Regions from separate parts of the Ectothiorhodospira sp. BSL-9 genome, predicted to be linked through region 1. Evidence: predicted binding sites of a transcription regulator. Region 1 holds the regulator's gene; each other region holds the start of a gene.
What was found. Region 1 encodes sigma-54, which starts transcription at its own class of promoters, with help from an activator protein. Its sites were predicted from a motif close to TGGCANGNTNCNTGCTT; they were not measured.
Positions count from the first base shown of each region.

Region 1 (7,337 bases):
GGCCATGGGCCCATGGCCGGGGTGTCTCCTGCCCCGTCCACGGGCACGCCCGTCGCCTCCGGCAGCACCAGGCCAGCCAATTGGGGACCCAGGGTCGCCTGCAGGCGTCTCAGGTGCTCCACATCCACGCCCCGGGGGCCCGCCAGTTCCAGATAAAACCGAAAGTCCTCCCGCACCTCACCGAGCCAACCCCGCCAATCCGACACCTCGGTACCTTGCCAGCGCTGCGCCGGCACCAGCACCGCCGAAAACTCATTGGCGTAAAAGCACAGACGCCAGGACGCCGGCATGTCCTGGGGGTAGAATTGCGCCACCCACGCCGGATGCTCCCAGTCACGGGCGCCCAGCGTGAGGTGGAAAGGCTTGCCTTGTCCCATTGTTTAATCCGCTCCCGCCTTGAGGTAGTGTTTTGCCGATGAAGCTCAATCCCGACAAGACTTTGGACATGGCCCGGGCCGTCCTGGAGACCGAGGCTCAGGGTATCCGCGATCTCATCTCCCGCCTGGATGAACGCTTTGTGCGCGCCTGCGAGTACATGCTGGCCTGCACCGGGCGGGTGGTGGTCACCGGCATGGGAAAATCCGGCCACGTGGGTGGCAAGATCGCTGCCACCCTGGCCAGCACCGGCACCCCGGCCTTTTTTGTCCATCCGGGCGAGGCCAGCCACGGTGATCTGGGCATGATCACCACCGGGGATACGGTGCTGGCCCTGTCCAATTCCGGGGAGACCGATGAACTCCTCACCATCCTGCCATTGATCCGTCGCCTGGGCGCCCCCCTGATCGCCCTGACCGGCAATCCGCGCTCCACACTGGCCCGGGAGGCCAACGTGCACCTGGATGTAAGCGTGGCCGCCGAGGCCTGCCCCCTGGGCCTGGCCCCCACCTCCAGCACCACTGCCACCCTGGCCATGGGTGATGCCCTGGCTGTGGCAATGCTGGAGGCCCGGGGTTTCACCGCCGATGACTTTGCCCGCTCCCACCCCGGTGGTCGCCTGGGGCGGCGCCTGCTGCTGCATGTCGGGGATATCATGCACACGGGTGAACGCATCCCCCTGGTGCGGGCCGACGCCCCACTGACCGATGCCCTCATGGAAATCACCCGCCAGGGTCTGGGGATGACCGCGGTGGTGGACGAGCACCGCAACCTGATCGGCGTGTACACGGACGGCGACCTGCGCCGCACCCTGGACCGCGGCATCGACATTCGCAGCACGTGCATCGGTGATGTGATGACCCGTCAATGCAAGACGGTGCAGTCGGGCATGCTGGCAGCCGAGGCCCTCAAGGTGATGGAGGACCACAAGATCAGCGCCCTGCCGGTGGTGGACGTGGGCCAGCGCCTGGTGGGAGCCCTGAACATGCATGACCTGCTGCGCGCCGGCGTGGTCTGAAGTGGTACGGCGGGCCCGTGGTATCCTTGCCCCATGAATGATACGCCTAGACAACGTGCCCGCGACGTGCGCTTCCTCATCCTTGACGTGGACGGCGTGCTCACCGACGGCAGCCTCTACCTGGGGGACGATGGCCAGCAGTACAAGGCCTTCAATAGCCGCGATGGCCATGGCATCCGCATGCTGGCCGACAGCGGCGTGCAGATCGGCATCCTCACCGGGCGACGCTCCCAGGTGGTGGAACACCGCTGTCGCGACCTGGGCATCGAGCACATCGTCCAGGGCCGTCGCGACAAGCTGGATGCCCTGGGTGGATTGCTGAAGGCGGCCGGTGTGGGTATCGAACAGACGGCCTACATGGGCGACGATGTGGTGGATCTGCCCGTGATGCGTCGCGCCGTGCTGGCGATCGCCGTGGCCGACGCCCACCCCCTGGTGCGCGAGCATGCCCATTACATCACCCGGGCAGGCGGCGGCCGTGGAGCGGTGCGCGAGGCCTGCGAGTTCATCCTGGAGGCCCAGGACAACCTGCAGGCCGCCCTGGCCCCCTATCTGGAATGAGTCGCCGCCTTTCAGGACTGCTGCTGATCATGGCACTCACCCTGGTGGCCGCCGTGGGCTTCTGGCTCGCGGAGAATGCCCAGGAACGGCGCGTGGTGCCGACCACCCAGGTGGACCCCGAGGCCAATCAGTTCTTCGCCGAGGATTTTGTGGTCTGGAGCATGGACGAGTCCGGCAATCTCAAGTACCGGCTCTCCGGCGCCCGAATGGAGCAACGCCAGGCAGACCGTTCCAGCCATGTGGAGGCCCCGGTGCTGATCATGGAACACCCCCCCGCTCCCGACTGGACCCTGCGTTCCGAACGCGGCTGGGTTTCACCCGCTGGCGACGAGGTGCAGCTGCTGGGCAACGTGCGCCTGAACCGCCCCGAGGCCCCCGATCACCCCCCCATCACCATCACCAGCCGGGATGTCACCGTATGGACCCTTTCCCGCCAGGCGCAAACCGACGCCCTGGCCCGTATGGTGAGCACTCACCGCGAGGCAGAAGGGGTGGGCATGACTTTGGATCTGACCCGGGATACCCTGGAACTTGAGAGTCAGGTAAGAGGCACCTATGTTCCGCACTGACATCCCCACGGGCCCGCACCTGGCGGGGCTGCTATTGGCCGTTTCGCTGGCCTGGATGCCTGCCGCACAGGGCCAGCACGACCCCGATCTGCCCATCCGCATCGAGGCGGATCGCGCCAGCCTGGACGATCAGCGGGGGGTGAGTGTTTACAAGGGTAACGTCACCATCACCCAGGGCGACACCGTCATCACGGGCGACGAGGTGACAGTGCATGCCCCCCAGCGGCAACTCCAGCGCATGGTCTCCGAAGGACGCCTGGCCACCCTGACCACGCGGGATGAATCCAACCGCGAGGTTCGCGCCGAGGCACGACGCATGGAGTTCTTTCCGGATGGACCGCGGGTGGTGCTCACCGGCGAGGCCCGGGTATGGCAGGGGGACGACGAATTCCGCGGCAGCAGCATCGTCTATAACCTGGAGGCCGCCACCCTTGAAGCCAGCACCGGTGACACAGGCCGGGTAGAGGCCATCTTCGCACCCCGTGACCGTGATCGCTCTCGCCCAGAGGACGGCGACACGCCATGAGCCGCCTGGAGACCGACAAGCTGGTCAAGCGTTACCGGGCGATCAAACCCGTGGACGGCGCCTCCATCCACATCAATAGTGGGGAGGTGGTGGGCCTGCTGGGCCCCAATGGCGCTGGCAAGACCACCTGCTTCTACATGATCGTGGGCCTGGTACCCTGCGACGAAGGCCAGATCCGCCTGGACGGCCGCGACATCACCCGACTGCCCATGCACGCAAGGGCCCGCATGGGCGTGGGCTATCTCCCCCAGGAGCCCTCGGTATTCCGCAAGCTCTCCGTGGCAGACAACATCATGGCTGTGCTGGAGGTCCGCCGCGACCTCAACAAGGCCCAGCGTCTGGAGAAGATGGAATCCCTGCTGGAGGAGTTCCAGATCCAGCACATCCGCGACAACGCCGGGGTCAGTCTCTCCGGTGGCGAACGACGGCGCGTGGAGATCGCCCGTGCCCTGGCCACCGAGCCGGCCTTCATCCTTCTGGACGAGCCCTTCGCCGGCGTGGACCCCATCTCGGTGATCGAGATCCAGCGGATCATCACCCATCTCACGTCACGGAACATCGGTGTACTGATCACCGACCACAATGTGCGCGAGACCCTGGGCATCTGCAACCGGGCCTACATCCTCAGTGGCGGGCACATCATCAGCCAGGGCGCGCCGGAAGACGTACTGGCCGACCCGCAGGTCCGCCGCGTCTATCTAGGGGAGAACTTCCGCCTGTGAAGCCGAGACTCCCCATTCAGCGTGCGGTTTTCGGGACATGGGTCCCATTTTTGCTGGCACACCGTATAATCTCTCTTGAAAGCATCATTTACGCCGGGGGCCTGCCCCCGCCTTCATCATCAGGCATCAAAGACCCGGGCCCCGGCCCGATGGCGCGCGTCGTGCTATGTTGAAACCGTCCGTCCAGCTCCGGCTGGGTCAAAACCTGACCATGACCCCGCAGCTGCAGCAGGCCATTCGCCTGCTGCAGCTCTCGACGCTGGAATTGCAGGCCCAGATCCAGGAGACCCTGGAAATCAATCCCATGCTCGAGGCCGTGGAGGGCACGGAGGCAGATCAGGAGACCGCCAGCGAGGAGCCTCGCGAGCAGGAGCAGGCCGATACCTCCGAGGCAGCAGAAGCAGCGGAGGCCGCCGCCGAGACGGAAGGCAACGCCGAGGGCAGTCAGGAGCAGATCCCCGACGAATTACCGGTGGACAGCAACTGGGACGACATCTACGATGTGCCCCCTTCCAGCGCCGGACAGTCGGATCACGACGGGCGCGACCTTTTCGAGAACCAGACCGGACCCTCGGAAAGCCTGCATGAACACCTCATGTGGCAGGTGCATTTGTCGTCCATGAGTGAGCGTGACCGGGCCATTGCCTTGACCATCATTGATTCCATTAACGAAGACGGCTATCTGGCCGAACCCATCGAACAGATCCACGCAGCCCTGGCCACGGACCGGGAGATGGACCTGGAACTGGACGAGGTGGAAGCCGTGCTGAACATGGTTCAGCACCTGGACCCGGTGGGCGTGGGCGCACGTGACCTGGCCGAATGCCTGGGCCTGCAACTGGCCCAGTTCCCGGAGGACACACCCTGGCTGACCGAGGCCCGCACCCTGGCCCGTGAACACCTGGACGCTCTGGGTGCACGTGATTACAAGGGCGTGCAGCGGCGCCTGGGGCTGGATGATGGCGAGTTGCAGCAGGTGATCGCCCTGATTCAGACACTGAACCCGCGCCCAGGCGGGGTCATCAGCAGCAGTTCGCCCGAATACATCATTCCCGATGTCTTCGTGCGCAAGCGAGAGGGCCGCTGGCAGGTGGAGCTCAACCCGGAAATCGCGCCACGCTTGCGGGTCAACCCCCTGTATGCCAGTTTCGTGCGCCGCGCCGATTCCAGCCAGGACAACACCTACATGCGCAACAGCCTCCAGGAGGCCCGCTGGTTCATCAAGAGCCTGCAAAGCCGCAACGAGACTCTGCTACGGGTGGGCACCGCCATTGTCGAGCACCAGCGTGCCTTCCTGGAATACGGTGACGAGGCCATGAAACCTCTGGTGCTGCGCGATATTGCCGAACAACTGGAGATGCATGAGTCCACCATCTCCCGGGTGACCACCCAGAAATTCATGCATACCCCCCGGGGTATCTACGAATTCAAGTATTTCTTCTCCAGCCATGTGGGCACGGCCGACGGCGGTGAGTGTTCAGCCACCGCGATCCGCGCCATGATCCGCAAGCTGGTTGCCGAAGAGCCCCAGGGCAAGCCCATGAGTGACAGCAAGATCGCCCAGGTCCTGGTGGATCGGGGTATTCATGTGGCACGACGCACCGTGGCCAAGTACCGTGAGGCCATGGCCATTCCGCCATCCAACGAACGCAAGCGGCTCGTCTGAAGCAAACCCACGCAGCCGTCCTGCTCATTACCCATCCCTACCTATTTCCAAGGAGTCATCTCATGCAGATCAACCTCACCGGTCATCACGTCGACCTGACCGACGCCCTGCGCAACTACGTCAACGAGAAGTTCGAGCGCCTGGAGCGGCATTTTGACAACGTCATCGACGTGCACGTGATCCTGACCGTGGAGAAGCTGCAGCAAAAGGCCGAGAGCAACCTGTTGCTCAGCGGTAACAGCATCCATGCCGAGGCCAGCCACACGGACATGTACGCCGCCATCGACGCCCTGGTGGACAAACTGGATCGCCAGGTGGTGAAGCACAAGGAGAAGCTCAAGGACCACCACCGGGCTGAAGGCTCCCACCGCAACCACATCGAGTGAACGCTTCATGAACATCGGTGATCTTCTCGCCCCTGAGCGGGTGCACTGCCAGACGGACGTGAGCAGTAAGAAACGTGCGCTGGAGATGCTGGGCGAGATGCTCTCCAATCATCTGCCCAAGCTCACCCAGGGCGAGATCTTCGACAGCCTGCTGGCCCGGGAGCGCCTGGGCAGCACGGGCCTGGGGCATGGCGTGGCCATCCCCCATGGTCGTCTGGCCGGCGCCAGCGAGGCCTGTGCCGCGCTGCTCAAGCTGGAAAAGGGCGTCGACTACGATGCCCCAGACAGTGAGCCGGTGGACATCCTGTTCGCGCTGGTGGTGCCGGCAGACTGCACAGACGAGCATCTTCAGATCCTCGCGTTGCTGGCCAGGATGTTCTCCGATCCGGAGACGCTGGCCCGGCTGCGCAGCACCTCCGGCCCTTCGGACCTGCTGACTCTGGTGCAGGAATGGGACACCGAAGACACCGGATGACCCCATGACCGACTCGCTCACCGTCAGCAACATCATGGAGGTCATGGAGGAGCGCCTGGGCCTCGTCTGGGTGGCGGGCACCCAGGGGTGTGGCCGGAGCATATCGCACCGTTCCACCCCCCATGGGAGCCCGTCCCTGGTGGGTCACCTGAACATCATCCACCCCAATCAGATCCAGGTACTGGGGAGCGACGAGATGCGCTACCTGTGGTCGCTGCGCAAGAACTCCCAGCGAGACATTCTGGAGCAATTGTGCAGCGGCGCCTCCTCCATGCTGATCGTCACCGATAACCTGGAGCCCCTCCCCGAGCTGCGCACCCTGTCGGAACGCCAGTCGGTACCGCTGCTGCGCACCGCCCTGCCCAGCCATGAACTGATCAATATCCTGCGTTACTTCTTCAGCAACAAGCTGGCGGAAACCACCACCCTGCACGGGGTGTTCATGGAAGTGCTGGGAATCGGGGTGCTGGTGACCGGCGAGAGCGCCGTGGGCAAGAGCGAACTGGCCCTGGAACTCATCAGCCGGGGCCACCGTCTGGTGGCGGACGATGCCCCGGAATTCGCCCGAATCGCCCCGGACATCCTGCGCGGTACCTGCCCGCCGGTGCTGGAGAACTTTCTTGAGGTCAGGGGTTTGGGCGTACTCAATGTGAAGGCCATGTACGGCGACAGCGCCATCAAGAACAGCAAGTACCTGCGCCTGATCATCGACCTCAAGGATCAGGCCAAGGTGCAGGCCGAGGATATCGACCGCCTGCACGGGGTGCGCTTCACCCGGGTGGTGCTGGGGCTGGAAATCCCGGTCATCACCCTACCGGTAGCCCCGGGACGCAACCTGGCCGTCATGGTGGAAGGCGCCATTCGCAATCACCTGCTGCGCCTGCGCGGTTATTATGCCGGCGACGACCTGGCTGCCCGACAGCGCAAGCAGATGCAGAGCGAAAGCCCATGAAACTCATCATCGTCAGTGGCCTGTCCGGCTCCGGCAAGACCGTGGCCCTGCATGCCCTGGAGGATGCAGGCTATTACTGCATCGACA
Region 1 is NZ_CP011994.1:428,931-436,267, forward strand. Features, by position in the region: gene ECTOBSL9_RS02205 (hypothetical protein) at 1-377, opposite strand, end outside; gene ECTOBSL9_RS02210 (KpsF/GutQ family sugar-phosphate isomerase) at 416-1,393, shown strand; gene kdsC (3-deoxy-manno-octulosonate-8-phosphatase KdsC) at 1,427-1,954, shown strand; gene lptC (LPS export ABC transporter periplasmic protein LptC) at 1,984-2,523, shown strand; gene lptA (lipopolysaccharide transport periplasmic protein LptA) at 2,510-3,049, shown strand; gene lptB (LPS export ABC transporter ATP-binding protein) at 3,046-3,771, shown strand; gene ECTOBSL9_RS02235 (RNA polymerase factor sigma-54) at 3,938-5,437, shown strand; gene hpf (ribosome hibernation-promoting factor, HPF/YfiA family) at 5,500-5,823, shown strand; gene ECTOBSL9_RS02245 (PTS sugar transporter subunit IIA) at 5,831-6,298, shown strand; gene hprK (HPr(Ser) kinase/phosphatase) at 6,303-7,250, shown strand; gene rapZ (RNase adapter RapZ) at 7,247-7,337, shown strand, end outside.

Region 2 (7,337 bases), 600 kb from region 1:
GCAGCCAATAACATCGCCAAGGGTATCGTGAAGTACGCCAGTTCCGGCAGCGTGCGCCTGGCAGGCCTGATCTGCAACAGCCGTAACACCGACCGCGAAGATGAACTGATCATGGCGCTGGCAGAGAAGCTGGGGACCACCATGATCCACTTCGTGCCCCGTGACAACGATGTGCAGCGTGCCGAGATCCGTCGCATGACCTGCGTGGAATACAACCCCAAGTCCAAGCAGTCTGACGAGTACCGCGCGCTGGCCCAGAAAGTGGTCGATAACAAGCACTTCGTCGTGCCCACTCCGTGCAGCATGGATGAGCTGGAAGACCTGCTCATGGAGTTCGGCATCATGGATGTGGAGGACGAGAGCATCGTCGGCAAGTCGGTCGAGGCGGACCAGGCCACGGCCTGAGTCCTCGAAAAGCGGTCGGGTAAGCCCCATGGGGCTGCCCGGCGGTGAACCCAGTCCACCCCATTCCACCTGACGCATGTCCACGGATGAGTGGCGGCGAACAGAGGAGTCCATCGAAATGTGCGCTATGAAACGTGACGAGGCTGAAGCCCTCATCCAGGAAGTGCTTGAAGTCTATCCGGAAAAGGCCAGGAAGGATCGCGCCAAGCACCTGGCCGTGAATGACCCCAATGTGGAACAGGCCAAGAAGTGCCTGGTGTCCAACCGCAAGTCCGTGCCCGGTGTCATGACCATTCGTGGTTGTGCCTATGCCGGTTCCAAGGGTGTGGTGTGGGGCCCGATCAAGGACATGATCCATATCTCCCACGGCCCGGTGGGTTGCGGTGCGTACTCTCGTGCGGGTCGTCGGAATTACTATACGGGCCACACCGGGGTGAACACCTTCGGCACCATGAACTTCACCTCCGACTTCCAGGAGAAGGACATCGTCTTCGGCGGCGACAAGAAGCTGGAGAAGATGATCGACGAGATGGAGACCCTGTTCCCTCTGAGCAAAGGGGTCAGCATCCAGTCCGAGTGCCCCGTCGGGCTCATCGGGGACGACATCGAGTCGGTGGCCAAGAAGAAGACCAAGGAGACGGACAAGCCCGTCGTGGCCCTGCGCTGCGAAGGTTTCCGGGGTGTGTCCCAGTCCCTGGGTCACCACATTGCCAACGATGCCATCCGCGACTCGGTGCTGCCGCGCCGGGATGATGATCACAGCTTCGAGTCCACCCCCTACGATGTGGCCCTCACGGGTGACTACAACATCGGTGGTGACGCCTGGGCCTCGCGCATTCTGCTCGAGGAGATGGGCTTGCGGGTGATCGCTCAGTGGTCCGGGGATGGCACCATCTCCGAGCTGGAGCTGGCACCCAAGGCCAAAGTGAATCTGCTCCACTGCTACCGTTCCATGAACTACCTGGCGCGGCACATGGAGGAGAAATACGGCCTGCCCTGGATGGAGTACAACTTCTTCGGTCCCACCAAGATCGCCGAGAGCCTGCGCAAGATCGCCTCGCTGTTCGACGACAAGATCAAGGAAGGTGCCGAACGGGTGATCGAGAAGTACCAGAGCGAGATGGACGCGGTCATTGCCAAGTACCGTCCGCGCCTGGAAGGCCGCAAGGTCATGCTGTATGTGGGGGGCTTGCGTCCCCGTCATGTGATCGGTGCCTATGAGGACCTGGGCATGGAGATCGTGGGGGCCGGCTACGAGTTTGCCCACAACGATGACTATGACCGCACCATCAAGGAAATGGGCGATGCCACGCTGCTGTACGACGACGTGACCGGCTACGAGCTGGAGGAATTCGTCAAGCGGGTGCGTCCGGATCTGGTGGGTTCGGGGATCAAGGAGAAGTACATCTTCCAGAAGATGGGCATCCCCTTCCGTCAGATGCACTCCTGGGATTATTCAGGCCCGTATCACGGCTACGACGGCTTCGCCATCTTTGCCCGGGATATGGACATGACCCTGAACAATCCCTGCTGGGACAAGCTGCAGGCCCCTTGGAAGAAGGTCGCCTGAGGAAAAACCTGCCCGTGGCGCCGACGCAACCGGCGCCACGGTGACCACCTGATGATGTTCCCCAGACCGTAGTCCACAGATTGGTGGCGCGGCAGGAGAAGAGACCATGAGCCAGAATCCCGAAAACATCAAGCCCTGTTACCCCCTGTTCCAGGACGAAGACTACCAGCAGGTGCTGGCCCGCAAGCGGGAAACGTCCGAGGAGGCCCACAGCCCGGAGAAGATCCGTGAGGTCTTCGAGTGGACCACCACCGAGGAATACAAGGAACTCAACTTCCAGCGCGAAGCCCTCACCGTTGATCCGGCCAAGGCCTGCCAGCCCCTGGGTGCAGTGCTCTGCTCCCTGGGTTTTGAGAAGACCTTGCCCTATGTGCACGGCTCCCAGGGTTGCGTGGCCTATTTCCGCACCTACTTCAATCGGCACTTCCGCGAGCCCATCGCCTGTGTGTCCGACTCCATGACCGAGGATGCCGCCGTCTTCGGTGGCCAGAAGAACATCATGGAAGGCCTGCAGAACGCCAAGGCCCTGTACAAGCCGGACATGATTTCCGTGTCCACCACCTGCATGGCCGAGGTCATCGGTGACGACCTCAATGCCTTCATCGGTAACGCCAGGAAGGAAGGGTACATCGAGGAAGATTTCCCCACGCCCTACGCCCACACGCCTTCCTTTGTGGGCAGCCACACCACGGGCTGGGACAACATGTTCGAGGGCACGATCCGTTACTTCACCCTCAATCACATGGAAGACAAGGAGCCGGGCAAGAACGGCAAGATCAACCTGGTGCCAGGCTTTGAAACCTACCTGGGCAATTACCGGGTAATGAAGCGCATGATGAAGGACATGGATGTGGACTTCAGCCTGCTGTGCGACCCCGAGGAAGTGCTCGACACCCCCGCCGATGGTGAATATCGCATGTATGCCGGGGGAACCACACAGGCAGAGATCAAGGATGCGCCCAATGCCCACGACACGCTGCTGTTGCAGCCCTGGCAGTTGGACAAGACCCGCAAGTTCGTCAAGAACACCTGGCATCACGAGGCCCCGAAGATCAGTATCCCCATGGGTCTGAGTGGCACCGACGAGTTTCTGATGAAGGTCTCGGAAATCACCGGCAAGCCCATCTCCGCCGCTCTGGAGAAGGAGCGGGGCCGCCTGGTGGACATGATGACCGACTCCCACACCTGGTTGCATGGCAAGAAGTACGCCCTGTACGGGGATGCGGACTTCGTGATGGGCATGACCCGCTTCCTGCTGGAACTGGGCGCCGAGCCGCGTCACATCCTGTGCAACCATGCCAACAAGCGCTGGAAGAAGGCCATGGATGAGATGCTCTCCCAAAGCCCTTACGGCGCCAAGTCCGAGGTGTATTTCAACAAGGATCTGTGGCACCTGCGCTCGCTGTTGTTCACCGACAAGCCGGACTTCCTGATCGGAAACTCCTACGGCAAGTTCCTTGAGCGCGACACCCTGGCCAAGGGCAAGGAGTTCAAGGTGCCGCTGGTGCGGATCGGCTTCCCCATCTTCGATCGTCACCATCTGCATCGCATGACCACCCTGGGCTATGAGGGCGGCATGTACATCCTCACCACCCTGGTGAACTCGGTGCTGGAGCAGCTGGATGACGAAACCCAGGAAATGGGTGTGACGGACTACAGCTACGACCTGGTGCGGTAATAGGTTTGCCCCTCACCCCAACCCCTCTCCCTCAAGGGAGAGGGGCTTCTGTATCGAAGCGAGAACACACCATGCCAAGCGTCATGATCAACAAGACGGAATCGGGAATGTCCTTCTACGTCCCCAAAAAGGACCTGGAAGAGGCTATCGTTTCCATGGAGCACGAGGGGCCGGGGCGCTGGGGTGGCGAGATCACTCTGGCTGACGGCTCCCGTTACTTCCTGGAACCCATGGACGAAGCTCCCCGGTTGCCCATCACCCTGCGCGCCAAGCGCCTCTGAGCCCAAGGCACGCTCCGTCCGGCACACCCACCTCAGACGGGGCTTCGCTCGCGAAGGAGTGCCCGCAGCCAGGATCAGCCGATGGGCGTCATCGGCGCCATGCGCCCCCGAGGGATCGGGTGACCGCGCCTGCCACCGATTTAAACATTAGATGAGGTACCCCCATGTCCACCGACATCCTCGACCGTGAATGCGCCCTGCGGATCGCACTGGCCAAGAAGGTCATGCCCGGGATTGAACTACCCCGGTTGCTCGAGATCATCATTGAGCGCATCGGTGCTCCCATCAAGGAAGAAGCGTTGGCCTCGATGACGGTCGAGGATCTCAGGCAGGGTCTCAAACGCACCCGCCATCCCGATATCGAGCAGGATGAATGCAACAGCCAGAGTCTGGAAATGGCCGTGCGCTATCTGTCTGGCGAACGGGAGGTGGAGCCGGATCTGCCTGCCGTGGAGTCTCTTGGCGAGGATGACATGCCCGGCTCCATCCGCATTGCCCTGGCCTCCAATACCGGCGACAAACTGGATGGCCATTTTGGTTCCTGTGCCCGTTTTCTGATCTATCAGGTGTCCCAGGCCGCGGCGCGGCTGGTGGAGATCCGTTTCACCGACGAGGCGGACAAGGCAGAGGATCGCAACGCCGCGCGGGCGCAACTGCTGTCGGATTGTCAGTTGTTGTACGTGGAGAGCATTGGCGGCCCGGCGGCAGCCAAGGTGATCCGCGTGGGCGTGCATCCCATCAAATTGCCGGACACTCCTGCAGCCTCTGAGGTGATCGCCCGCCTGCAAGCAGTGCTGGAAGGGACGCCACCGCCCTGGCTGGCGAAGGTGATGGGGCGGGAGCCGGGGACAGTGGCCCGGTTCGGCGAGGGCTGATTTGTTGCCTGACCTCCCCGTTGTCGCCTTTCCTACACGCCATTGAAAAAATAAATACCTAATAAACAATAACTTGAAAATGGCCCGCGTCTTGCATTTCTCCCTGCAAAGCCGATTCCGCAGCGGAGCAGACAATGAAGGCACAGGACATCAAGGCATTGCTGGATGAGCCGGCATGTGACCACAACACCAAGGAAAAGTCCGGTTGCGCCCGCCCCAAGCCCGGGGCCGCGGCCGGGGGATGCGCATTTGATGGGGCCCAGATCGCCCTGCTGCCGGTGGCGGATGTGGCCCACATCGTTCACGGCCCCATCGCCTGCGCGGGTAACTCCTGGGATAACCGCGGTACCCGCTCCTCAGGGCCTGACCTGTTCCGCCTGGGCCTGACCACCGACCTCACGGAGCAGGATGTCATCATGGGGCGCTCCGAGAAGCGTCTGTTGCATTCCATCCGTCAGGCGGTGGAATCCTTCAATCCGCCGGCCGTCTTCGTCTACAACACCTGCGTGCCCGCCCTGATCGGTGACGATGTGGAGGCGGTCTGCAAGGTGGCCCAGGAGCGTTGGGGTGTGCCGGTGGTGTTCGTGGACGCCGCAGGCTTTTATGGCTCCAAGAACCTGGGTAACCGCATCGCTGGCGAGTCCATGGTCAAGCAGGTGGTGGGCAGCCGCGAACCCGAGCCCCCACCCGAGTCGGCACAGCGCCCCGGCATCACGGTGCATGACATCAACCTGATCGGCGAATACAACATCGCCGGCGAGTTCTGGCATGTGCTGCCGCTGCTGGATGAACTGGGGTTGCGCGTGCTGTGCACCCTGTCCGGGGATGCCCGCTATCACCAGGTGCAGACCATGCACCGGGCTGAAGCCAACATGATGGTGTGCTCCAAGGCCATGATCAATGTGGCCCGAAAGCTCCAGGAAGGCTACGGCACGCCCTGGTTCGAGGGCAGTTTCTACGGCATCAACGACATGTCCCACGCCTTGCGCCAATTCGCCCGCTTGCTGGGCGACCCGGACCTCACGGGGCGCACCGAAGAGCTCATCGCCCGTGAGGAGGCCCGTATCCGTGCCGAACTGGCCCCCTGGCGGGAACGTCTGGCGGGCAAGCGGGTGCTGCTCTACACCGGCGGCGTGAAATCCTGGTCCGTGGTCTCGGCCCTTCAGGATCTGGGCATGGAAGTGGTGGCCACCGGCACCCGCAAATCCACCGAGGAGGACAAGGCCCGCATCCGCGAACTCATGGGGGAGGACGCCCGCATGATCGAGGACGGCAATCCCAAGGCCCTGCTGGGCATCTTCGAGGAAACCCGGGCGGACGTGCTCATCGCCGGGGGGCGCAACATGTACACCGCCCTCAAGGCCCGTATTCCCTTCCTGGATATCAACCAGGAGCGCGAATCCGCCTACGCGGGCTACCAGGGAATGCTGGAGCTGGCCCGTCAACTGGCGTTGACCCTGGAGAGCCCCATCTGGCCCCACGTGCGTCAGCCCGCCCCCTGGGACAGTACCGGCATGCCCCTGGACTCCCACACCCATCAGGAGGCCCGCTGACATGGCCCGGATCATTCGTCGTAACAAGGCCCTTTCCGTCAGTCCGCTCAAGGCCAGCCAGCCCCTGGGGGCGGCGCTGGCCATGCTGGGCATGGATCGCGCCATTCCCATGCTGCATGGCTCCCAGGGCTGCACGGCCTTTGCCAAGGTCTTTCTGGTGCGCCATTTTCGGGAGCCCATCCCCCTGCAGACCACCGCCATGGATCAGGTCAGTGCCGTCATGGGGGCTGACGAGAACCTCATGGAGGGTCTGGCCACCGTGTGTGGCAAGTCCCGGCCCGACCTGATCGGGGTGCTCACCACCGGTCTTTCGGAAACCGAGGGCGCTGATGTGGAGCGGGTGATACGGGAATTTCGCCAGCAGCATCCGGAATTTGCCGATGTGGCCGTGGTGCCGGTGTCCACCCCGGACTTTTCCGGATCGGCGGAAACAGGGTTTGCCCTGGCCGTCACGGCCCTGATTGATCACCGGGTACCCGAGTCGAAGCAGGCGGGTGAGGCCCCCGGGCAAGTGAATATCCTCGCCGGCGCCGCGCTCACACCGGGCGACGTGGAAAGCCTCAAGGACATGGTGGAAGCCTTCGGTCTGGAACCCCTGGTGGTGCCGGATCTCTCCGGTTCGCTGGATGGGCATCTGTCCGAGGCCCGCCTGTCAGCGCTGACCACGGGTGGGACACCGCTGAGTCATCTGGATCGGCTGGGCCAGTCGGCCGCCACCCTGGTGATGGGGGCCTCCATGGGCAGCGCAGCGGAGCATCTTGAGGCCCGCACCGGCGTACCCAATGTCCATTTCGACAGCCTCATGGGCCTGGAAGCCACGGATGAGCTCATGCTCACCCTGTCCCGGCTCAGTGGTCGCCCGGTGCCACCACGCCTGCAGCGGGAACGTGCCCGCCTTCAGGACGCCATGCTGGATACCCATTTCATGCTGGGCTTCTCTCGTGTGGCCATCGCCGCCGACCCGGACCTGCTGCA
Region 2 is NZ_CP011994.1:3,379,535-3,386,871, reverse strand. Features, by position in the region: gene nifH (nitrogenase iron protein) at 1-405, shown strand, start outside; gene nifD (nitrogenase molybdenum-iron protein alpha chain) at 524-1,975, shown strand; gene nifK (nitrogenase molybdenum-iron protein subunit beta) at 2,082-3,653, shown strand; gene nifT (putative nitrogen fixation protein NifT) at 3,725-3,934, shown strand; gene nifX (nitrogen fixation protein NifX) at 4,099-4,809, shown strand; gene nifE (nitrogenase iron-molybdenum cofactor biosynthesis protein NifE) at 4,944-6,362, shown strand; gene nifN (nitrogenase iron-molybdenum cofactor biosynthesis protein NifN) at 6,364-7,337, shown strand, end outside.
Region 2: nifE (nitrogenase iron-molybdenum cofactor biosynthesis protein NifE) is a predicted target of sigma-54. The motif match lies at 4,890-4,906, and genes of this name have one in related genera.

Region 3 (7,337 bases), 1.6 Mb from region 1:
TTTGGCGGGGGGCGGTTGCTGGTCTCCCATCAGGATCGTGCCCTGGGCGCCCCCGTGCGGGTGCGCATCCTGGCGCGGGATGTGTCCGTGGCCCTGGAGCGCCCCGATTCCAGCAGCGTGCTCAACTCGATTCCGGTCAGGATCACGCAGATCAGTGACGATCCCCACCCCGGGCATGTGATTCTGAACCTGGCGGCGGGGGAGCATCAGTTGTTGGCCCGAATCAGCGCGCGTTCCCGCCGGGAATTGGACCTGTCCCCAGGGCAATCGGTGTGGGCGATGGTCAAGGGGGTTGCTGTCGCATGAGTGCCGCGATCCCATCATCCATGAGTGAAGGCCCTCGAGGATCATCGAGGGCCGAGGAGGGCCTTATCATGGCATCAACTTCTCATCCGCACGCAGGCCCGAATACGCAAAGGCGTGAGCGTTTGCTGGCATTGCCGGGGCGGGGTGATCCATTCGACCGCCACGTGCTGTCCTGTGCCCTCGTGGCGGCGCTGGAAGACGTGGAGCAGGCCCGGGCGATTTCCCTGAACGCTGGCCTGGGGTTGCATGCCGATAGCCTGAGCCGCCTGCTGGATCATTGTTTTCCCGGCTTTGACACACTGGAGCCTGATGTTTCCCGGGAAGGTGATGCGGGGGAGGGCGCCATCGAGGAGGCGGACCTTCGCGGCCTGCTGCTGGAGCATGCCTCTCATCAGGGCGAGGCGACCACATGGCTGGCGCATATCATCGCGCGTCGCGCCCTCAAGCCAGGCCATCTGTGGCAGGGTCTTGGGCTGGATGCGCGTTCGGAGCTTTCCACCCTGATGACGCGACATTTTGCGGCCCTGGCGCAACAGAACGTGCACAACATGCGCTGGAAGAAGTTCTTCTATCGTCAGTTATGCGGCCGGGAAGGCATACCGATCTGCAAATCCCCGGTGTGTGGTGATTGTCCGGACTACCGGGCGTGTTTTGTGCGAGATGAGTAGCCCGGGACTCCCATGAATCCTCATCGCGACATCCTGCTGCATTGCTTCCACCAGGCCCTGGAGGCCGTGAACGGCGAGCAAGTCGTGCGGCGGCAGTTGGCCATCAAGAAGCCGGAGGGGGCAGTGCACGCGGTGGCCATCGGCAAGGCCGCCGCCGCCATGGCTCAGGGTGCACGGACGGGGCTGGGTGGCCAACTCAAGCGGGCACTCATGATCACTCGCCATGGGCATGGTGATGAGTCTCTAGCCCATGATGGGCGTTTCTTGTGCCTGGAATCGGATCACCCGCTGCCCGGTGAGGCCAGCCTGGCGGCTGGGGCGAAGTTGCTGGAATTCATCTCGGCGACGCCGCCCGGTGACACCCTGTTGTTCCTCATCAGCGGCGGCACCTCCAGCCTGGTGGAGGTGTTGCCTGAGGGGATGACGCTGGCGGATCTGCAACGGATCAATGGCTGGTTGCTGGGTTCGGGGCTGGATATCCAGGCCATGAACCGGGTGCGTGGGGCGGTGTCCTGCATCAAGTCAGGCCGTTTGCGGGGGTATCTGGGACAGCGCCCGGCCGAGGTCTGGTTGATCTCGGATGTGCCCGGCAATGATCCGGCGGTGATCGGCTCGGGGCTGCTCAGTCCGCCCCGGGACTCCCATCCTCCGCCGGTCCTGCCGTCCGGGTTGTCCGGGATCATCCAGCGGGCGATGGATGCCCAGGTGGGCGGTTGGGCCCAAGGCCGCAAGGTGCCTGTGCGGGTTTTGGCCACGCTGGAGGATGCCTGTCGCGCGGCGGGCGACGCAGCGCGCAGCCTGCGTTGCCCGGTCACCTTGCATGGAGAATTTCTCCAGGGGGAAGCGGCTGAGCGTGGCGCGGCCCTGGCGCACTGGCTGAGGCAGGAGGGCAGGGCGCCCGGTGTGCATGTGTGGGGCGGCGAGACCACGGTGACCCTGCCGGAGAACCCGGGGCAGGGCGGGCGCAATCAGCATCTGGCCCTGGCGGCGGCAAGGGTGTTGTCCGGTTGCCCGAATGTGACCCTGCTGGCCGCAGGCACGGATGGTTCCGATGGTGTGACCTTGGCCACCGGCGCCCTGGTGGACGGTGGCACCTGGGACCGCATCCGTGCCCAGGGCCTCGACCCCGACCAGGCCCTGGCCACCGCCAATGCCCACCCCTGCCTGCAAGCCTCCGGCGACCTCCTGAAGACCGGCCCCACCGGCACCAACGTCATGGACCTGGTCATCGCCCGGGTAGCCTGAATTAGCCTTCCGTGGGAGCGGCCCTCGGCCGCGAAGGGATTGCCGGTGGCCGCCGCTTCCCATGGTTTGGCATCGGGGCGTAGAACCTTGGCGGGGGGTATGCCCGTCCGCGGGACGCCGTGAATACCTCCCTGTAGGCTTGATCGCCGCATCCCTGCGGCGAACACCCGCTCCCGGCCACACCCCCGCCAAGGTTCGGACACTCTGGTGGCTTTCGGTGGGGAATACCCCTTCGCTGCTGAGGGGGTGGTTACGTGGCATGCTTGGGAATTAGGTGTCGATTTTATTTACGGTCAAAAAGTCGCTTTTGTGATCCGTTTCACACATGGAATATCGCTGCGGCGATGTTTATGACACGCATGTGTGTCGGAATATCTGACAGGATGGGTTTGGTTTTGTGCGCTGTTTCACGTTTTAAGCTTGGCATGATGCGCTCACCGATTGTTGGCAGGCTTCGTGCTTAATTATCCCCATAAGCCGCTCATGGCCGAACGAAACGTGGAGATTATGGGATGATGGCCAGCAGTAAGACGAAAAAGGTGTTGGTGGCGGCTTGTTTGGCTGGGGGTGTGGCTTGGGCTGGGGTTGGTCAGGCGAATCTGATGACATATGAGTTCACGATTCAAAATGTCTTGTTTGATATTCCGGATAATCTTGGTTGGATTCAGTCCCGAGTAGGGTTAAGCGCCTTTGAAGTGAGTGTTGATAGTAGTAATGGGTACTCAGTTCAAAGCATAGAAGGTTTGAATATCTTTGATATTGGTTTAGCATCAGAGCGCACGCAGGGTTGGGTGTCTGGGAGCGCTAACGTCCCGCTTTCATTTTTGCTTAGTTATTCTGTGGCTGGAGTTCAAAGGGAAGAAAATCAAACTATTTACGCTGCCCTCGAATATAAGTTCCAGATTAATAATGGGAATGGAAATATAAACTCGCGCAGTTCGTTAGGTCTAACTTGGGGCAATGAGCTCGAAATTGGTGAGAAGGGAAGTGACTTCTATCTCAAAATCCCCTTTCAGTCCCTAACCTATGATCATTCTGTTCATGATCTTGCTGGGTATCAAAATGCCACTCTAGTGAGTCGCGATTCGAATTTGAGTTTATATAATCTGGCGGCAGAAACTCAAAACCCCTCCGAAGTCCCCGAACCCGGCATCCTCGCCCTGATGGCCGGTGGTCTGCTCGGCCTGGGTTTCCTGCGCCGCCGTCGTCCCGTGACGGTTGCCGAGGCTGCGTAAGCTGACGATCCGCAGCAGTAGGGCAGGGGGCTAAGGAAAGCCCCCGTGGGAGCGGCCCTCGGCCGCGAAAGGCCTTTCCCACCGAAAGCCACCAGACTGTCTGAACCTTGGCGGGGGGTGTGTCTGGGAGCGGGTGTTCGCCGCATGGATGCGGCGATCAAGCCTACAGGGAGGTATTCACGGCGTCCCGCGGGCAGGCACACCCCCCGCCAAGGTTCTTCACCTCGGTGCCAAGCCCTGGGGGGTGGTGACCGGAGTCGCGGCATTCGCGGCCGAGGGCCGCTCCCACGGGGGTTCCCCAATGGCTCAAGGGTGCCCAAGAGTTCCCGGGGCTCAAGGACTCCTCGCGGGCTTTCCAGAGGGAGCTCAGATCGTCTGGAGCGACGTGCCTTGTGGGGTGCAGGCCAGTACGCCGCCATCACCGTACCAGTCCGGCAGCACGATGCGGCGGGCCGGGTGTCCGTCCAGTTCGAAATTGTGCACGGCGGGGCGGTGGGTGTGGCCGTGGATCAGGGTGTGCACGCCGTTGCGACGCAGGGCATCCTCCACGGCGCCCGGATTCACGTCCGTGATGCGTTCAGACTTGTTGCGGGTGGAAGCCTGGCTCTGGGCACGCATGGCCTCGGCCTCGGCATGACGCTCGGCCAGGGGGCGGGCCAGAAAGGCGGACTGCCATTTGGGAGTGCGCACCATGCGACGAAATTCCATGTACTCCTCATCATCGGTGCACAGGCTGTCCCCGTGCATGAGCAGCACGGGGGTGCCATAAAGATCAATGACCGTTTCCGTCTCCAGTAGCGTGCAACCGCTACGCTCTGCGAAGGCCTCGCCCACCAGAAAGTCCCGGTTGCCGTGAGCGAAATACACCGGCAGACCCTCTCGGCTCAGCCGATGCAGGGTGTCGAGAATATCATCCAGGTGCGGGGCAGGGTCATCGTCGCCGATCCAGTATTCGAACAGATCACCCAGGATGTAAAGCGCATCGGACCCGGGAACCCGCTCGGTGAGAAACCGGGCAAACTGCTCCAGGGTGCGTGGACGATCCCTGTCCAGGTGCAGATCGGAAATGAATAACGTTTGAGGCACCGTGCAGAATTACTGCTCGGTCACGCTATTGAGCACGATGGGCTCCTTGGGCACGTCCTGATGCATACCCTGACTGCCGGTGGGCACCGCCACCATACTTTCGACCACGTCCATGCCTTCCACCACCTTGCCGAACACGGCATAGCCCCAGCCCTGGGGCGTCTCGGCGGTGAAGTCCAGGAAGCGGTTGTGTTCCACGTTGATGAAGAACTGCGCCGTGGCGGAGTGGGGGTTGGGGGTGCGGGCCATGGCCAGCGTGCCCACCTCGTTGCTCAGGCCGTTGTTGGCCTCGTTGCGGATGGGGTCGCGGGTGGGTTTTTGCTGCATGTCCGGGGTGAAGCCGCCACCCTGCACCATGAAGCCAGGGATCACCCGGTGAAAGATGGTGCCGTCGTAGAAGCCGTCGCGCACATAGGCCAGGAAGTTCTCGACCGTTTCAGGTGCCTTGTCCGCGTAGAGTTCCAGGACCAGGGTGCCCTTGGTCGTCTCAATCTGGACCTTGGGGTTGTCGGTTTCGGCCATCACTTGGTTTCCCATGGTTAAGGACAGCAGCGCCAGGAGCGCTACACACTGTCGAATCATTGATTTCATGCGATTTTGTCCGTCGGGGTTACCCGTTGGTGTCCGGTGATGATAGCCGTTGCAGACGTCCCGGGAAAGTTCGCACCGCCCGGACGGGGTGTGGAACGGCCCTTGTCGGGCTTCGCGGCCGGCCTTTCTGGTGTATCGTGGGACTTGGTATGCTTTGCTGCCTGCCCCCATTCTGACCTGCCAGATCTGCGACATGCTGAACATATACAACACCCTCACCCGCCGCAAAGAACCCTTCAAGTCCATGGAAACGGGCCGGGTGCGCATGTATGTGTGTGGCATGACCGTGTACGACTACTGCCACCTGGGCCACGCGCGGGTGCTGGTGGTGTTCGATATCGTCTACCGCTACCTCAAGGCCCTGGGCTACGAGGTGACCTATATCCGCAACATCACGGATATCGACGACAAGATCATTCGCCGCGCCGCCGAGAACGGGGAGGGGATCGACGCCCTCACGGAACGCTTCATCCAGGCCATGCACGAGGATGCCGAGGCCCTGGGGGTTTTACGGCCCACGGCTGAGCCACGGGCCACGGAGCACGTGCACGAGATCCTGCACATGATCCAGCGCCTCATGGAGCGTGGTTACGCCTATCAGGGCGACAACCGGGACGTGTACTACAGCGTGTCCCGCTTCGAGGATTACGGCAAGCTCTCCGGCAAGCGCCTGGAAGACCTGCGCGCCGGCGAGCGGGTGGCACAGGATGAGGCCAAGCGCGACCCCATGGATTTCGTTCTCTGGAAGGCGGCAAAGCCCGGCGAGCCTGCCTGGGACTCGCCCTGGGGCGCGGGGCGTCCGGGCTGGCATATCGAGTGCTCGGCCATGTCCACGCACTTTCTGGGCAACCACTTTGATATCCACGGCGGTGGGCAGGACCTGCAGTTCCCCCACCACGAGAACGAGATCGCCCAGAGCGAGGCGGCCACCTGCGAGCACTTCGTCAACTACTGGATGCACAATGGCTTTGTGCGGGTGGACGAAGAGAAGATGTCCAAGTCCCTGGGCAACTTTTTCACCGTGCGCCAGGTGCTGGAGCACTACCGGCCCGAGGTGGTGCGGTATTTCATCCTCGGCAGCCATTACCGCAGTCCGCTGAACTATAACGACGAGGCCCTGGAGAGTGCCCGTAATGGCCTGTCGCGTTTGTATACGGCTCTGAGAGGGATCCCGATCCAGCCGGTCGGAGATGGCGGCGTCGAATACCGGGCCCGTTTCCATGCGGCCATGGCCGACGACTTCAACACACCTGTGGCCCTGGCAGTGCTGTTCGACCTGGCCCATGAGATCAATCGTCTGCGCGAGGGGCAGGCCGATGAAGCGGCCCGACTGGCTGGAATGCTCAGGGAACTGGGCGCAACCCTCGGCATCCTGGAGTCGGACCCGGAGGCCTTCCTCAAGGGGGGCAGTTCCGATGGCCCCGACGAGGCCGGGATTGAAGAGCGCATCCAGGCCCGTCTGGAGGCCCGCAAGCGCAAGGACTTTGCCGAGGCAGATCGCATTCGCGATGAACTCAAGGCCCAGGGCGTCATCCTTGAGGACGGTCCGGGCGGGACCACCTGGCGTCGCGAATAACGGGCGCGCGATGCCAGGGTCGGGATGGTTGGACTAGAGCGCCATAGAATGGGAAAATCCCCGCAACACTCCCACCCCCCAGGATGACCCCCGATGCCTGCGCAGATCATCGATGGCCGCGCCATTGCCAAAACCGTTCAAGAAGAGGTCCGTCAGGCGGTGGAGGTGCGCGTGACAGCGGGCCGTCGGCCGCCCGGCCTGGCGGTGGTGCTGGTGGGGCAGGACCCGGCCTCCCATGTCTACGTGCGCAACAAGCGTCGCACCTGCGAGGCCATTGGCATGGTCTCCCAGTACTTCGAGTTGCCGGACAATGTTTCGTTGGGCGATCTGCTGGACGTGATCGATGACCTCAATGCCGATCCCAATATTGACGGCATTCTGGTGCAGTTGCCGCTGCCCCGGCACATCGACCCCGAGCAGGTGATCGAGCGCATCGACCCCGCCAAGGACGTGGACGGATTTCACCCCTACAACATGGGACGTCTGGCCCTGCGTGTGCCCCGGTTGCGGCCCTGCACCCCTTATGGTGTGAAACGTCTGCTGGACGAGACCGGCGAGACCTACAAGGGACGGCACGGGGTGATCATCGGTGCCTCGAATATCGTCGGTCGCCCCATGGCGCTGGAGCTG
Region 3 is NZ_CP011994.1:2,054,685-2,062,021, forward strand. Features, by position in the region: gene modC (molybdenum ABC transporter ATP-binding protein) at 1-306, shown strand, start outside; gene ECTOBSL9_RS09700 (nitrogen fixation protein NifQ) at 375-974, shown strand; gene ECTOBSL9_RS09705 (glycerate kinase) at 987-2,219, shown strand; gene ECTOBSL9_RS16590 (PEP-CTERM sorting domain-containing protein) at 2,732-3,454, shown strand; gene ECTOBSL9_RS09710 (UDP-2,3-diacylglucosamine diphosphatase) at 3,821-4,540, opposite strand; gene ECTOBSL9_RS09715 (peptidylprolyl isomerase) at 4,550-5,062, opposite strand; gene cysS (cysteine--tRNA ligase) at 5,325-6,707, shown strand; gene folD (bifunctional methylenetetrahydrofolate dehydrogenase/methenyltetrahydrofolate cyclohydrolase FolD) at 6,801-7,337, shown strand, end outside.
Region 3: ECTOBSL9_RS16590 (PEP-CTERM sorting domain-containing protein) is a predicted target of sigma-54. The motif match lies at 2,665-2,681, and genes of this name have one in related genera.

Region 4 (7,337 bases), 1.7 Mb from region 1:
TTGTGCAACCGCCCCAGGGTGAGCATCACCGCCAGGAACAGCGACACCGGCAACAACAGGATCAGGGCCCGGAAAGACCCCAGTGCCAGGATCACCGGCAACACATCGGCGGGGATGCGCCCCTCGGCCACTTCCCCCAGCAGGCGCGCCAGCATGCCGCCCAGGATGATCAGCAGCAGCACCAGGATCACCGCCATCTGCGTGAGCAGCATCTCGCGGATCAGGTAACGGTCCAGGACCTTCAACGGCATCTCGAATCACCCCGGCACGGGGTGCGTTAACGGTGGAGGAAGATTCCCTATACTACTAGCCCCGGCATCGGCTAGGCCAACCACCCGCCGCCGAACCCAGTGACCCAGGGCCCGGATTGCTGCATCATCGGGCTTTCCCAGTCTATTTCGAGGAATGGCATGGAATTCTCAGTCGCAAGCGGTCAACCCCAGGAACAGCACAGCCCCTGCATCGTTGCGGGTGTATTCGAGCGTCGCAAGCTGTCCACCGCCGCCAAGGCCCTGGATCAGGCCACCGATGGCGCCATCAGCGCCCTGCTCAAGCGAGGCGACATGGATGGCGAACTGGGCCAGACCCTCTGGCTGCACCAAGTGCCCGGCGAGTTGGCCGAGCGGGTGCTGCTGGTGGGGTGCGGCAAGGAGCGGGACCTGAGCGAGGCCTCCTTCCGCAAGCTGACCTCCCACATGATCACCGCCCTCAAGCAAAGCGGCGCAGCCACCGCCCACAATTTCCTCACCGACCTGCCCGTCAAGGGCCGCGACCTGCCCTGGAAGCTCTTCCAGAGCGTGCTGGTGGTGGAAGACGCCCTCTACCGCTTCGACGAGCTCAAGAGCAACAAGAAAAAGAACAAGACGGCCCTCAAGCAGATGGTGCTCAACGTGGAGGCCGAGGAGGAGCTGGACACCGCCGGGCAGACCCTGAAACGGGCCACCGCCACCGCCACCGGCATGCAGCTCACCCGGGACCTGGGCAACCGCCCGGGCAACGTGTGCACACCGGTGTACCTGGCGGACCAGGCCAAGGGCCTGAAAAAGGCCTACAAGGACCTGAAGGTGGACATCCTGGATGAGGAGGCCATGGAGAAGGAAGGCATGGGCGCCCTGCTGTCCGTATCCCGGGGCTCTGAACAACCGGCCCGCCTCATCGTCATGGACTACCGGGGCGGCAAGAAGAACGACAAGCCCGTGGTCCTGGTGGGCAAGGGCATCACCTTCGACACCGGCGGCATCTCCCTCAAGCCCGGCGAAGGCATGGACGAGATGAAGTACGACATGGGCGGGGCCGCTGCCGTCATGGGGGCCATGAAGGCCTGCGCCGAACTCAAGCTGCCCATGAACGTGATTGGCGTGATCGCCGCCGCCGAAAACATGCCCGATGGCCGCGCCACCAAGCCCGGTGACATCATCACCACGATGTCCGGACAGACCGTGGAAGTCCTCAACACCGACGCCGAGGGCCGCCTGGTGCTCTGCGATGCCCTGACCTATGTGGAGCGTTTCGACCCGGAGGTGGTGGTGGACATGGCCACCCTCACCGGCGCCTGCATCATTGCCCTGGGCCATCAGGCCACCGCCGTGCTGGGCAACAGCGCCTCCCTCACCAACGACCTGCTCACCGCCAGCCGTCAGACCCTGGACCGGGCCTGGGAGCTGCCGCTCTGGGATGAATACCAGGAACAACTCAACAGCAATTTCGCCGACATGGCCAACATCGGCGGCCGCCCGGCGGGCACCATCACCGCCGCCTGCTTCCTGTCCCGGTTCACCAAGAAGTACAAATGGGCCCACCTGGACATTGCAGGGGTGGCCTGGAAGAGCGGCAAGGAGAAGGGGGCAACAGGCCGGCCTGTGCCTCTGGTGATGCAGTTCCTGTTCAACCGCATCAAGGAATGAATGCGGCCCTCACCCCAGCCAAACAACTCACCTCACCATGACAAGAGTCGACTTCTACCTCCTCAAGGGCACCCACCCCCAGCAGCGGCTCACCACCGTCTGTCGCCTGGTGCACAAGGCCTTCGGCCTTGGGCATCGGGTGCATGTCCACACCCGCTCGCAAAACGAGGCCCGGGCACTGGACGACCTGCTGTGGACCTTCAAGGATGACGCCTTCATCCCGCATGGCATCAACCCTGACGATGCGCGAGTGCCCGTGAGCATCGGCCCCAATGCACCGGAGGGTGCCCAGGTGCTGGTCAACCTGGCGCCCGAGGTGCCCGCACACTTCGAGCGCTTCGAGCGCGTGGCCGAGGTGGTCAATGAAGACCCCAGCGTGCGTGACAGCGGCCGGGCACGGTTCCGGCACTACCGGGAGCAGGGCTGCGACCTGCATCACCACACCCTGGGCAGGTGACCGGCACCCCCAAAAAAGATTAATATAATCCGCCACTTTCGCTCCGCATCCGACACAGGCCCCATGGACAAGACCTACGACCCCCGCGCCATCGAACAAACCGTCTACCAGGAATGGGAAACCCATGGCTGGTTCGCCGCCCGTGGCGAGGGGGACCCCTACTGCATCATGCTGCCGCCCCCCAACGTGACCGGCACCCTGCACATGGGGCACGCCTTCCAGGACACCCTGATGGATACCCTCATCCGCTACCACCGGATGTGCGGCGACAACACCCTCTGGCAGGGGGGCACCGACCACGCCGGCATCGCCACCCAGATGGTGGTGGAGCGCCAGCTGGCCCGTGAGGGGCAGTCCCGTCACGACCTGGGCCGCGACGCCTTCCTGGACAAGGTCTGGCAATGGCGCGAGCACTCCGGCCACCAGATCCAGCAACAGATGCGGCGCCTGGGCACCTCCATCGACTGGAGCCGGGAACGCTTCACCATGGACGATGGCCTGTCGGAGGCCGTGGGCGAGGTGTTCGTGCGCCTGTATGACGAAGGCCTCATCTACCGGGGCAAGCGCCTGGTGAACTGGGACCCGGTGCTGCACACCGCCGTCTCGGACCTGGAAGTGCTCTCCGAAGAGGAACAGGGCAAGCTCTGGCACATGCGCTACCCCCTGGCCGATGGTTCCGGTCACCTGGTGGTGGCCACCACCCGCCCCGAGACCATGCTGGGCGACACCGCCGTGGCGGTGAACCCGGATGACGAGCGCTACCAGCACCTCATCGGCAAGGAGGTGGAACTGCCGCTGACGGGCCGGCGCATCCCGGTGATCGCCGATGACTACGTGGACCCGGAGTTTGGCTCCGGCTGCGTGAAGATCACCCCCGCCCACGACTTCAACGACTACGCCGTGGGCAGCCGGCACGACCTGCCCATGATCAACATCTTCACCATCGACGCGAAGATCAACGACGAGGCCCCCGAGGCCTACCGGGGCCTGGACCGCTTCGAGGCCCGCGAGCGTGTGATTCAGGACCTGGATGCCCAGGGCCTGATGGAACGCATCGACGATCACAAGCTGATGGTGCCCCGCGGGGATCGCAGCGGCGCCGTCATCGAGCCCTTCCTCACCGACCAGTGGTATGTGAAGGCCGGCCCCCTGGCCGAACCGGCCATCCAGGCGGTGGAAGAGGGCCGCATCCGCTTCGTGCCGGAAAACTGGAACAAGACCTACTTCGAATGGATGCGCAATATCGAGGACTGGTGCATCTCCCGGCAGATCTGGTGGGGACATCGCATCCCCGCCTGGTACGACGATGCCGGCAAGATCTACGTGGCCCGCAGCGAGGAAGAAGTGCGCAGCAAGTACGGCCTGGATGCAAGCGTCAACCTGACCCGCGATCCCGACGTGCTGGACACCTGGTTCAGTTCCGCCCTGTGGCCCTTCTCCACCCTGGGCTGGCCGGAGCAGACCCCGGAACTCAAGACCTTCTACCCCACCTCGGTACTGGTCACCGGTTTTGACATCATCTTCTTCTGGGTGGCCCGCATGATCATGATGGGCCTCAAGTTCATGGACGACGTGCCCTTCAAGGAGGTGTACGTCACCGGCCTGATCCGGGATGCCGAGGGCCAGAAGATGTCCAAGTCCAAGGGCAACGTGCTCGACCCCATCGACCTCATCGACGGCATCACCCTGGATGAACTGCTGGCCAAGCGTACCCAGGGCCTGATGCAGCCGCAGATGGAAAAGCGCATCGCCAAGGCCACCAAGAAGCAGTTCCCCGATGGCATCCCCGCCTTTGGGACGGACGCCCTGCGCTTCACCCTGGCGGCCCTGGCCTCCAGTGGCCGTGACATCAAGTTCGACCTGGGCCGTATCGAGGGCTACCGCAACTTCTGCAACAAGCTGTGGAACGCGGCCCGCTATGTGCTCATGAACACCCAGGGTGAGGACACCGGCGTGAACGGCGGTGAGGTGGAGTTCTCCCTGGCCGATCGCTGGATCACCTCCCGCCTGCAGGTGACCATCACCGAGGTGCACCGCCACCTGGCCGAGTACCGTTTCGACCTGGCTGCCCGCGCCCTGTATGAGTTCACCTGGCACGACTACTGCGACTGGTACCTGGAGCTGTGCAAGCCGGTGCTCACCGGCGAGGACAGCAGCGAGGCCGCCCGCCGTGGCACCCGCAAGACCCTGGTTCAGGTGCTGGAGACCCTGCTGCGGCTGATGCATCCCATCATGCCCTTCATCACCGAGGCCATCTGGCGTCAGGTGGCCCCGCTGGCGGGCCGCGAGGGCGACACCATCATGCACCAGCCCTACCCCCAGGTGGACGAGAGCGCACGGGATGCCCAGGCAGACAAGGAAATCGAATGGGTGAAGAACTTCATCCTGGGCATGCGCCGCATCCGCGCCGAGATGGACATCAGCCCCGGCAAGCCCCTGCCCGTGCTGCTGCACAACTGGCAGCCGGAGGATCAGACCCGCTTCCAGTCCAGCCGCGCCTTCATCGAATTCCTGGGCAAGCCCGAGTCCGTGCAGTGGCTGCACGGCGAGGAGCCCCCGGAGTCTGCCATGGCCCTGGTGGGCGAGATGCACCTGCTCATCCCCCTGGCCGGCCTGATCGACAAGGAGGCGGAGATCGCCCGCCTGGAAAAGGAAGTGGCCAAGGTGCAGAAGAACCTCACCCAATGCCGGGGTCGACTGGAAAACCCCAGCTTCGTGGACCGCGCCCCCGCCGAGGTGGTGGAGAAGGAACGCACCCGGGTGGCAGAGATGGGCGCCAGCCTGCGGGAACTGGAAGGTCAGCTGGATAAGATCCGGCGGTTGTGAGGTTTAGCCCCTCTCCCGCAAGCGGGAGAGGGGCTGGGGTGAGGGCCGGACCATACTCCTCTGCTTGTCACGTTCCCCACAATCTCAAGTAACCCCCCTACCCCACCTTTCCAGCTTTCCCTTAATTAACAAAAACTTAAAAAAAATAAAAACCTGGCCCGCTCCTTGCTTCTCACTCAGCACAACACCAGACCAAGGAGCCCCTTCGTGACCCGCCCCAACCTACACCCCGACGCCGCCAACGCCCGCTACATCAGCTTCAAGGACCTGGACTGCGACGGCAATGCTCGCCTGGTCATGAACCTGATCGAGGAGTTCACCGCCGATCCGGCCCAGAAATCCCCCTTCTGGGACTACTTCCTGGGCAAGCGCAATCCCAAGTCAGGCCCCAAACCCGACGACCTGTTCCTGATCCACGCCAACATCAACCAGATCCGCGAACTGTTCGAAGAATGCGGCGACGACGAGGCCCAGGACCTACTCACCTGGGTGGAGGAAGCCTGCTGCTGAGTGGTTGCCCACGCCCCGGGGGTCAGCGGCCGCCTCGAAACGGCCATCTGCCTCCACCACCACCGCCTGCAGATTGCCCCAGGGACGAGAACGGGCCTCCAGGGCATGCCCATACGCCTCCAGTTGCGCCTTGAGCTCATCGCTGAAGGCATCCGGTTCATACTCGATGTGATCCGGCAAATACTGATGGTGATGACGGGGCGACGCCACCAGGCGATCGGCACGACCACCGGCATGAAACTCCAGGGCCGACAACAGCACCATGGTGATGATGCGACTCCCACCGGGCGTGCCCAGCACGGCCACCCGATCATCCATCTCCAGGAATGTGGGTGACATGCTCGACAGCATGCGCTTGCCCGGCTCAATGCGATTGGCCGACGACTGGATCAGGCCGTAGGCATTGGGCGTGCCCGGCGCGGCGGTGAAATCATCCATGTGATTGTTCAGGACCACCCCCGTCCCGGCAGGCATGAACCCCGAGCCAAAGGGATAGTTCAGCGACAGGGTGGCCGACACCCGGTTGCCCTGCGCATCGATGATGGAGAAATGGGTGGTGTCCTGCCCTCCCCGCAGACCCGCCGGGCCCGGGAGCTGATCGCTAGGCCGGGCCCGGCCCGGGTGCACCGTGGCGGCCAACCCGGCCGCGTAACGCGGATCCATGAGGCGCTCCACGGGCACCTCCACAAAGTCGCCATCCCCCAGATACCGGGCGCGGTCATGGTAGGCCAGCCGCATTGCCTCAACCCCGTGATGCAACCGATCCGCCTCGTCCATGACCCCAAGATCGAAGCGTTCCAGCACCTGCAGGGCCTGGGCCAGGGCGATGCCGCCCGAGGACGGCGGCGGCGCCGACACCACACGCATGCCCCGATAATTGAAGGTGATGGGTTCGCGCTCCACCACCTGATAGCTCACCAGATCCTCTTCGGTCCAGATCCCCCCGGCCCCGCCCACGGCCTGGATGAGTTGCTCGGCGATCGGACCCTGGTAAAACCCATCCCGCCCCGACTCCGCCAGTTGCTCCAGGGTCCGGGCCAGATCCGGCTGACGGATCACGAAACCCTCCCCGGGCACCTGGCCATCATCCAGAAACACCGCTGCCGACTCAGGCCACTCCCGCAAGGTGTCCCGCCGGAAGGAGGTCAACCGCTCATAGACCGGGTCCACCGGGAACCCATCCCGAGCCAGGCGAACGGCCGGCTCCAGCAGCTCCGCCAGGGGCAGCGCCCCATATTCCCGGGCGATGTGATCCAGGGCGTCGGGCGTACCGGGAATGGCGGCGGCCAGGGGACCATTCATGACCCGATCCCTGTCCACCTCGCCGGCATCATCCAGAAACATGTCTGCATGGGCGGCCAGCGGCGCCCGCTCCCGTGCATCCACCATCATCTGCCGCCCGGTGGCGGCCTCATGCAAAAGCCAGAAGCCCCCCCCGCCCAGACCGGACCCATAAGGCTCCACCACCGCCAGCACCGCACCCACCGCCACGGCGGCATCGAAGGCATTGCCACCCCGGGCAAGCACCTCCACGGCCACCTCGGTGGCCAGAGGATGGGGCGTAGCCACGCCATGGGGCGGCGTCCCGGCCATCAACGAACCGGCAAAGATCAGGCAGACCAGGAAGACAAGGGATCGGA
Region 4 is NZ_CP011994.1:2,164,783-2,172,119, reverse strand. Features, by position in the region: gene lptF (LPS export ABC transporter permease LptF) at 1-251, opposite strand, end outside; gene ECTOBSL9_RS10190 (leucyl aminopeptidase) at 411-1,904, shown strand; gene ECTOBSL9_RS10185 (DNA polymerase III subunit chi) at 1,942-2,361, shown strand; gene ECTOBSL9_RS10180 (valine--tRNA ligase) at 2,425-5,187, shown strand; gene cowN (N(2)-fixation sustaining protein CowN) at 5,395-5,697, shown strand; gene ggt (gamma-glutamyltransferase) at 5,665-7,337, opposite strand, start outside.
Region 4: cowN (N(2)-fixation sustaining protein CowN) is a predicted target of sigma-54. The motif match lies at 5,342-5,358, and genes of this name have one in related genera.